One region of the Pseudomonas bambusae genome, then DNA from elsewhere that is predicted to be linked to it. Evidence: predicted binding sites of a transcription regulator. Region 1 holds the regulator's gene; the other holds the start of a gene.

Region 1 (4,235 bases):
GGCGCGTTTCAGAGAAGCGCTTGAGCAGTGTGGACTCTTCAGCGTCGAGGAACAGCACGTCGCACTGAATGTGGCGAGCGCGGACCTCTTCGAGCATTCGCGGAAAACGGGTCAGGTGGCTGGGCACGTTCCGGGCGTCGATAGAGACCGCTAACAACGGCTCAGCGAGTTCGGTATTGATCAGTGCGCGCTCGGCAAGCTCGGGGAGCAGGCCTGCCGGCAGGTTATCGACGCAGTAGAAACCGCTGTCTTCGAGAACATCGAGGGCCGTGCTCTTGCCGGAGCCGGAGCGACCGCTGACGATGATCATGCGCATGATCAGTGACCGTTCTGGACGTTGAGCACGACGTTGTAAAGCTCTTCGCTGCTCTTGGCACCACGCAGGCTGGCGCGCACGTCAGCGCGGTCAAGCATGCTGGCGATCTGACGCAGCAGTTCGAGGTGGGCGTCGGTGGCCGCTTCCGGGACGAGCAGCACGAACAGCAGATCCACAGGCGCGCCGTCGATGGCGTCGAAGTCCACCGGGCGTTCCAGGTGCAGCACCGCGCTCACAGGCGCCGTGCAGCCTTTCAGGCGGCAATGGGGGATCGCGATGCCGTTACCAAACCCGGTGGAGCCGAGTTTTTCACGGGCGATAAGGCTTTCGTAGACGGTTTGCCAGTCGAATTCGGGCACTTGTTGCCCGATCAGTTTGGCAATCTCTTCGAGAACGGCTTTTTTACTGCCGCCTGGCACGTTCACGAGGGAACGGCCAGGGGTCAGGATATTTTCAAGTCGGATCATGGATGGGGAGTGTCAGCGAGCTGCCGCACCTTTGAGGATGCTTTGCTGCTTTTCCTTATGCTTGAGCAATTGTCTGTCGAGCTTGTCAGTGAGCAGGTCGATCGCCGCGTACATGTCATCATGTTCGGCATTGGCAACGACCTCTCCACCGTGGATATGCAGGGTGGCCTCGATCTTCTGTTTGAGCTTCTCGACGGCCATCGTCACCTGCACGTTCGTAATCTTGTCAAAATGCCCTTCGAGCTTTTTCAGCTTCAGCTCGATGTATTCGCGCAGGGGCTTGGTCACTTCCAGTTGGTGTCCACTGATGTTGACTTGCATACAGCTTCTCCTTCGTTGCCAGTGCATTAAGAGGCAGGCTTGGTTGCCTGCCACTGGAACGCTGTGGCTTGTGACCTCTACATCAGTCGCTTGCGTTCGCTGGACGGCGCGATTCCTAAGGACTCGCGGTACTTGGCGACTGTGCGACGGGCCACTTGAATGCCTTGTGCCTCCAGTAAACCAGCGATCTTGCTGTCACTCAACGGCTTTTTCTGATTTTCCGCAGCAACCAGTTTTTTGATGATTGCGCGAATGGCAGTGGACGAGCATTCGCCGCCTTCGGAGGTGCTGACGTGGCTGGAAAAGAAATACTTCAGTTCGTAAATACCACGGGGTGTATGCATGAATTTCTGCGTGGTGACGCGTGAAATCGTCGATTCGTGCATGCCCACCGCCTCGGCGATGTCGTGCAGCACCAACGGCTTCATCGCCTCATCGCCATACTCCAGAAAGCCCCGCTGATGCTCGACGATTTGGGTCGCCACTTTCATCAGGGTTTCGTTACGGCTTTGCAGGCTTTTGATGAACCAGCGGGCTTCTTGCAACTGGTTGCGCATGAAGGTGTTGTCGGCGCTTGTGTCGGCGCGGCGCACGAAACCGGCGTATTGCGGATTCACCCGAAGGCGGGGAACGGCTTCCTGATTGAGTTCGACCAGCCAGCGCTCATTGTGCTTGCGCACGATGACATCTGGCACTACGTATTCGGCTTCGGTGGATTCGATCTGCGAGCCAGGGCGTGGGTTGAGGCTCTGGACCAGTTCGATGACCTGGCGCAGATCATCTTCCTTGATCTTCATGCGCCGCATCAGCTGCGCGTAGTCACGGCTGCCAAGCAGGTCGATGTAGTCGCTGACCAGTCGCTGGGCTTCGGCGAGCCATTTGGTCTTGGCCGGAAGCTGGCGCAGTTGCAGCAACAAGCACTCGCTAAGCGTGCGGGCGCCGACGCCAGCCGGCTCGAATTGCTGGATGCGGTGCAGCACGGCTTCGATTTCGTCCAGCTCGATGTCGAGTTCCGGGTCGAAGGCGTCCAGCAGCTCTTCCAGGGATTCGTCGAGGTAACCCTGATTGTTGATGCAGTCAATCAGCGTGACGGCGATCAAACGATCGGTATCCGACATCGGTGCCAGGTTCAGTTGCCAAAGCAGATGGCTTTGCAAGCTCTCGCCCGCCGACGTGCGCGTGGTGAAATCCCACTCGTCATCGTCATTGCTGGGCAGGCTGCTGGCGCTCGTCTGGTAGACATCCTCCCAGGCCGTATCGACGGGCAGTTCGTTGGGAATACGCTCGCTTTCGCTCCATTCGCCGTCTTCGAGATTGTCGACGGTGGGCGCGGATTCCTGGTAGGTCGGTTCCTGTACGTCAGGGTTGGGCTTTTGCTCGATATTGTCGGCCATGGGGTCGGCATTATCGAAATCGTCGCCTTCTTCCTGGCGCTCCAGCATCGGATTGGACTCCAGTGCCTCCTGAATTTCCTGTTGGAGATCCAGCGTCGACAGTTGGAGTAAGCGGATGGCCTGTTGCAGCTGCGGTGTCATCGTCAGCTGCTGGCCCATTCTCAAGACTAGCGAAGGTTTCATGGCAGGGGCTTAACACCTTATTCGCCGGCGCACATGGGCGCCATCCACTACTAGGGGCGCCGAGGCGCCAACTTAAGCAAATTATATGCCTGAACCCGGAGTGTTTGCCTAGGGTGTAATGACAATTTATGCGAGGTTGGCGATGAGGCGCATGCTGCGTTCGCCGACCAACCCCTTGCCATTGCGTGGTTTACAGGCGGAACTCGTGACCGAGATACACTTCCTTGACCAACTGGTTGGCCAGGATGGTTTCGGAATCGCCTTCTGCAATCAGTTGCCCATCGTTGACGATGTAAGCCGTTTCGCAGATGTCGAGTGTCTCACGGACGTTGTGGTCGGTGATCAGAACGCCGATACCCTTCGCCTTGAGATGGTAGATGATCTGCTTGATATCGCCCACGGAGATGGGGTCGACGCCCGCGAAGGGTTCGTCCAGCAGAATGAATTTCGGCGACGTCGCCAGTGCGCGTGCGATTTCCACTCGGCGGCGTTCGCCACCGGACAGGCTCATCCCGAGGTTGTCGCGGATGTGTGTGATATGGAATTCCTGCAGCAAGCTTTCCAGCTCTTTGCGGCGTCCTGCGCGATCGAGCTCCTTGCGGGTCTCGAGGATCGCCATGATGTTGTCCGACACCGACAGCTTGCGGAAGATCGACGCTTCCTGCGGCAGATAGCCGATACCGGCGCGAGCACGGCCATGCATCGGCTGGTGGCTCACGTCCTGGTCGTCGATCAGCACGCGGCCCTGATCGGCCTGAACCAGGCCGACGATCATGTAGAAGCACGTTGTCTTGCCTGCGCCGTTAGGGCCCAGGAGACCGACGATCTGGCCGCTGTCGATGGACAGGCTGACGTCACGTACGACTTGGCGGCTTTTGTAAGCCTTGGCCAAGTGTTGGGCTTTCAGCGTTGCCATTAAGGGGCCTTCTGCTGGTCGGTTTTCTTTTTCGGCTGGATCACCATGTCGACGCGAGGACGCGCTTCGGTCACCTTACTGCCGGTGGCGCGGCCAGCGCTGGCAAGTTTTCTCACCGTGTCATAGACGATCTTCTCGCCCTGAGTCACGTTGTTGTCCTTGTCGACTACCTTGGCCTTGTCGATCAATACGATGCGGTTTTGCGGCGCATGGTACTGGATCGTCACGCCCCAGCCCTGCACGGGTTTCGGGTCGCCGGCGGTCTGCAGTTGCTCGAAATACGCAAGGTTGCCGACAGAGGTCACGACATCGATATCACCAGCAGGGGTGCGAGTCATGGTCACCTTGTTGCCGGTAACCTTCATCGAACCCTGGGTGATGATCACGTTACCGGTGTAGGTGGCGATGCCTTGCTTGTCGTCCAGTTGGGCGTCATCGGCTTGAACACGGATGGGCTGATCCTGATCGTTCGGCAGAGCCCAGGCGCTCACGCTTCCCAGTGCTGCGCCCAGGCCAAGCAAAATAGGGAGGGTTTTAAGGAGCCTCATACTGTCCTCTTGCGTTCGATAGCAGGTGTATCCTGCTTTCTTTTAGATAGGCTTTCATACCCGTACCGGTGCTCACACCGTTGAAACCGT
Region 2 (4,235 bases), 3.2 Mb from region 1:
AACTGGTAGGGCAGAACCGCCTTGAACTGCTGCTGTTCCGTCTGGATGGCAAGCAGTTGTATGGGATCAACGTGTTCAAGGTAAAAGAGGTGCTTCAGTGCCCAAAACTTACCCATATGCCCAAATCCAGTCCGATTGTGCGCGGAGTGGCAAATATTCGTGGCGGGACCATTCCGATCCTCGATCTGGCAATGGCAACGGGTGCGGCCCCGTTGGGCAGCGTTGACAATGCGTTCGTCATCATTACCGAATACAACACCAAGATTCAGGGCTTCCTGGTGCATTCGGTCGAACGCATCGTGAACATGAACTGGGAAGACATTCATCCGCCACCCAAGGGCACCGGTCGCGATCACTACCTCACGGCCGTGACGCGTCTGGACAACCAGTTGGTGGAAATCATCGACGTGGAGAAAATCCTCGCCGAAGTGGCGCCCGTGTCGGAAAACATTTCGGCGGGTGTGGTCAGTGCGGAAGTCCAGCACAAGGCCGTTTCCCTGCGAGTGCTGACGGTCGATGACTCCTCGGTGGCGCGCAAGCAGGTCACCCGTTGCCTGCAGACCGTGGGCGTTGAAGTCACGGCGTTGAACGACGGTCGTCAGGCGCTGGAGTTCCTGCGCAACCTGGTGAACGAGGGCAAGAAGCCCGAAGAAGAATTTCTGATGATGATCTCCGACATTGAAATGCCGGAGATGGACGGCTACACCTTGACTGCCGAGATCCGCAACGATCCGCGCATGCAGAAGCTGCACATCATCTTGCATACTTCGCTGTCTGGCGTCTTCAACCAGGCGATGGTGAAGAAGGTGGGCGCCGATGATTTCCTGGCCAAGTTCCGGCCGGACGATCTGGCAGCTAGAGTGGTAGAGCGTATCAAGGCGGCAGATATCAGTTGAGGAGGGGCGTTCCCTCCTGGCTGTTCACATGATTTGAGAGGCGGCATGTCTACAGGTAATTTGGATTTTGAACAGTTCCGGGTCTTCCTGGAAAAAGCCTGTGGCATTTTGCTGGGTGAAAATAAGCAGTATCTGGTGTCCAGCCGCCTGAACAAGCTGATGGAGCAGCAGGGCATCAAGTCGCTGGGTGAGTTGATCCAGCGTATCCAGAGCCAGCCCCGCAGTGGTTTGCGTGAGCAGGTGGTGGACGCGATGACCACCAACGAAACGTTGTGGTTTCGCGACACCTATCCGTTCGAGGTGCTCAAGAGCAAGGTCTTGCCGGAGCAGATCAAGGCCAGCCCTGGCTTGCGTCCACGCATCTGGTCGGCGGCCTGTTCGTCGGGGCAGGAGCCGTACTCGTTGTCGATGTCGATCGATGAGTTCGAGCGCAGCAATCCGGGGCAATTGAAGGCCGGTGCGCAGATCGTCGCGACGGACCTGTCGGGCAGCATGTTGAACAATTGCAAGACGGGCGAGTACGACAGCCTGGCGATTGGCCGTGGGCTCTCGCCCGATCGCCTGCAACGCTATTTCGATCAGAAAACGCCCGGCCGCTGGACCGTCAAGACGCCGATCAAAAGCCGGGTCGAGTTCCGTTCGTTCAACCTGCTGGACAGCTATGCGGCGCTGGGTAAATTCGACATCGTGTTTTGCCGGAACGTGTTGATCTACTTTTCCGCCGAGGTGAAGAAGGACATCCTGCTGCGCATTCATGCGACGCTAAAGCCGGGCGGGTATCTGTTCCTCGGGGCGTCGGAGGCATTGAACGGTTTGCCGGATCATTACCAGATGGTGCAGTGCAGCCCGGGGATCATTTACCAGGCCAAGTGATGGTGGGTTGGGCGATGGTCTTGAAACCCTGCTTCGGCGGGGTTTTTTTTTTGGGGCCTGTCGCCATTTCCCTGTAGGAGCGATTCATTCGCGAAAGATTGAAGGGCGACAGAGATGTCGCCTGTGCGGGCCTTTCGCGCATGAATTCGCTCCTACAGTTGAACTCACAGCGCGCCCCACCGGCAAAAAAACGACACCCCGCTTGCCGCTTTCCTCCCCGACAGCGGAAATCACTTGCCGCTTTTCTGGCATTGCCACGGTGCAAGTCCTTTGAAACCCCATGAATACGGGTGTTTTGGAAAGTGGCACGCCGCTTGCTATCTCTCTGTCACGAACATCTGGTCAACCGATAAAGGTTCCCGACATGAGCATCAGCTTCGAAAACGCACTGGGCATTCACGAGAAAGCGCTGAACTTCCGCGCCCAACGTGCCGAAGTGCTGGCCAACAACATCACCAACGCCGACACGCCTAACTACAAGGCGCGCGACCTGGATTTTTCCAAGGTGCTGGCGGCCGAGAGTGACAAGGCCAAGAACGGCACGTTCGCCTTGAACACCACCAACAGCCACCACATCGAAGCCAGTGGCATGGACGCCGGCGAAGCGAGCCTGCTGTACCGCACGCCGTCGCAGCCGTCGCTTGACCAGAACACCGTCGACACTCAGGTCGAGAACGCTAATTACGCGGAAAACGCCATTGGCTTCCAGGCCAGCTTCACCCTGCTCAACAGCAAGTTCAAAGGGCTGGTTTCAGCCCTGCGCGGAGAGTAATTCATGTCTCTATCCAGTGTTTTCAATATTGCCGGTAGCGGCATGAGTGCCCAGAACACTCGCCTGAACACCGTGGCCAGTAACATCGCCAACGCCGAAACCGTCTCGTCCAGCATGGACAAGACCTACCGTGCCCGTCACCCGGTGTTTGCCACCGTGTTTCAGGGGCAGGAGTCGGGAGGCAGCGCTTCGTTGTTCGAAGATCAAGGCCAGGCGGGCACCGGCGTGCAGGTTTCCGGCATCGTCGAAGACGCGTCCAACCTGGAAGCGCGTTACGAGCCCAACCATCCGGCGGCTGACAAGAACGGTTACGTGTATTACCCGAACGTCAACGTCGTCAACGAGATGGCAGACATGATCTCGGCCAGCCGTTCGTTCCAGACCAACGCGGAAGTCATGAACACCGCAAAAACAATGATGCAAAAAGTCCTGACCCTCGGTCAGTGATAAGGGGCGAACGCCATGACGGCTGTAAATAACGACACATCGAGCGACTACCTCAAGTCGCTGCAGACGGCGACCTCGGGCAAGGTTGGCGACTCTTCCACCGGGGCGAGCACGCTCGGCAAGGATTCCTTTCTGAAACTGCTGGTGACGCAACTGCAGAACCAGAACCCGCTGGACCCGCAGGACAACAGCCAGTTCGTGGCTCAGTTGGCGCAGTTCAGCAGCGTGGAAAGCCTGCAAAACCTGAGCACCTCCGTCGATGCCATCGGTGGCATGTATCAGTCGTCGCAAGCGTTGCAGGCGTCGTCTCTGGTGGGTCGCTCGGTGATCATCGACGGCACCTCGACCTCCGTCGACACCACCAAAGGCATGACCGGTCAGGCGGTGTTGCCTTCGACCAGTACCCTCACCTCCGTCAAGATCAAGGACAGCACCGGCACCGTCGTGCGCACCCTGGATCTGGGCGAGCAGAAGGCCGGCACCACCAACTTCACGTGGGACGGCAAGAACGACGCGGGCGAAACCGTGCCTTCCGGCAACTTCAGCTTCGAGGCGACCGGTTCGCTGGATGGCAAGAACACCGGTCTGACCACCTACCTGCCCGCGACCGTCAACAGCGTGACCATGGGCACGGCAGGCAGCCCGCTGACTCTCAATCTGGCCAACGGCACCAACATTGCCTTGACCAAAGTTCAACAAATCGGAATCTAGAGCCGACTCGACGGCGCAGGAGTGATACATGTCTTTCAATATCGGTCTGAGTGGGCTCTACGCAGCGAACAAAAGTCTGGACGTGGCGGGTAACAACATCGCCAACGTCGCCACGGTCGGCTTCAAGGCCTCCCGTGCGGAATTCGCTGACCAATACGCGCAATCCATCCGTGGCACCTCCGGTGGCACCGACGTGGGCAGCGGCGTGCGTACCGCAGCGGTGACCCAGCAGTTCACCCAGGGTTCGCTGACCACCGGCACCGGCCGTGACCTGGACCTTGCCATCAACGGCAACGGTTTCTTCATGATGAGCAACAACGGTGAGAAGCTGTACACCCGTGCAGGCAACTTCCACACCGATACGTCCGGCAACATCATCGACAACAACGGCAACCGTCTGCAGGGCTATGCCACTGACGGCAACGGCAACGTCATGACCGGCGTGCTGACCGACCTCAAGATCGACAACTCGAACATGGCGCCGAAGGCCACCTCGGCGATTTCCATCGCGTCCAACCTTGATTCGTCCCAGCTTA

What was found. Region 1 encodes sigma-54, which starts transcription at its own class of promoters, with help from an activator protein. Its sites were predicted from a motif close to ANTGGCATNNANNTTGCTNT; they were not measured.
Region 2: the regulator sigma-54 is predicted to act here: its motif matches at 2,071-2,090, upstream of flgB (flagellar basal body rod protein FlgB).

The regions. Positions count from the first base shown of each region.
Region 1 covers NZ_CP151650.1:1,323,631-1,327,865, forward strand. The annotation lists gene rapZ (RNase adapter RapZ) at 1-316, opposite strand, end outside; gene ptsN (PTS IIA-like nitrogen regulatory protein PtsN) at 319-783, opposite strand; gene raiA (ribosome-associated translation inhibitor RaiA) at 796-1,104, opposite strand; gene AAEO81_RS05990 (RNA polymerase factor sigma-54) at 1,182-2,681, opposite strand; gene lptB (LPS export ABC transporter ATP-binding protein) at 2,872-3,597, opposite strand; gene lptA (lipopolysaccharide transport periplasmic protein LptA) at 3,597-4,145, opposite strand; gene lptC (LPS export ABC transporter periplasmic protein LptC) at 4,132-4,235, opposite strand, start outside.
Region 2 covers NZ_CP151650.1:4,787,379-4,791,613, reverse strand. The annotation lists gene AAEO81_RS21850 (chemotaxis protein CheV) at 1-896, shown strand, start outside; gene cheR (protein-glutamate O-methyltransferase CheR) at 942-1,769, shown strand; gene flgB (flagellar basal body rod protein FlgB) at 2,134-2,541, shown strand; gene flgC (flagellar basal body rod protein FlgC) at 2,545-2,988, shown strand; gene flgD (flagellar hook assembly protein FlgD) at 3,004-3,699, shown strand; gene flgE (flagellar hook protein FlgE) at 3,728-4,235, shown strand, end outside.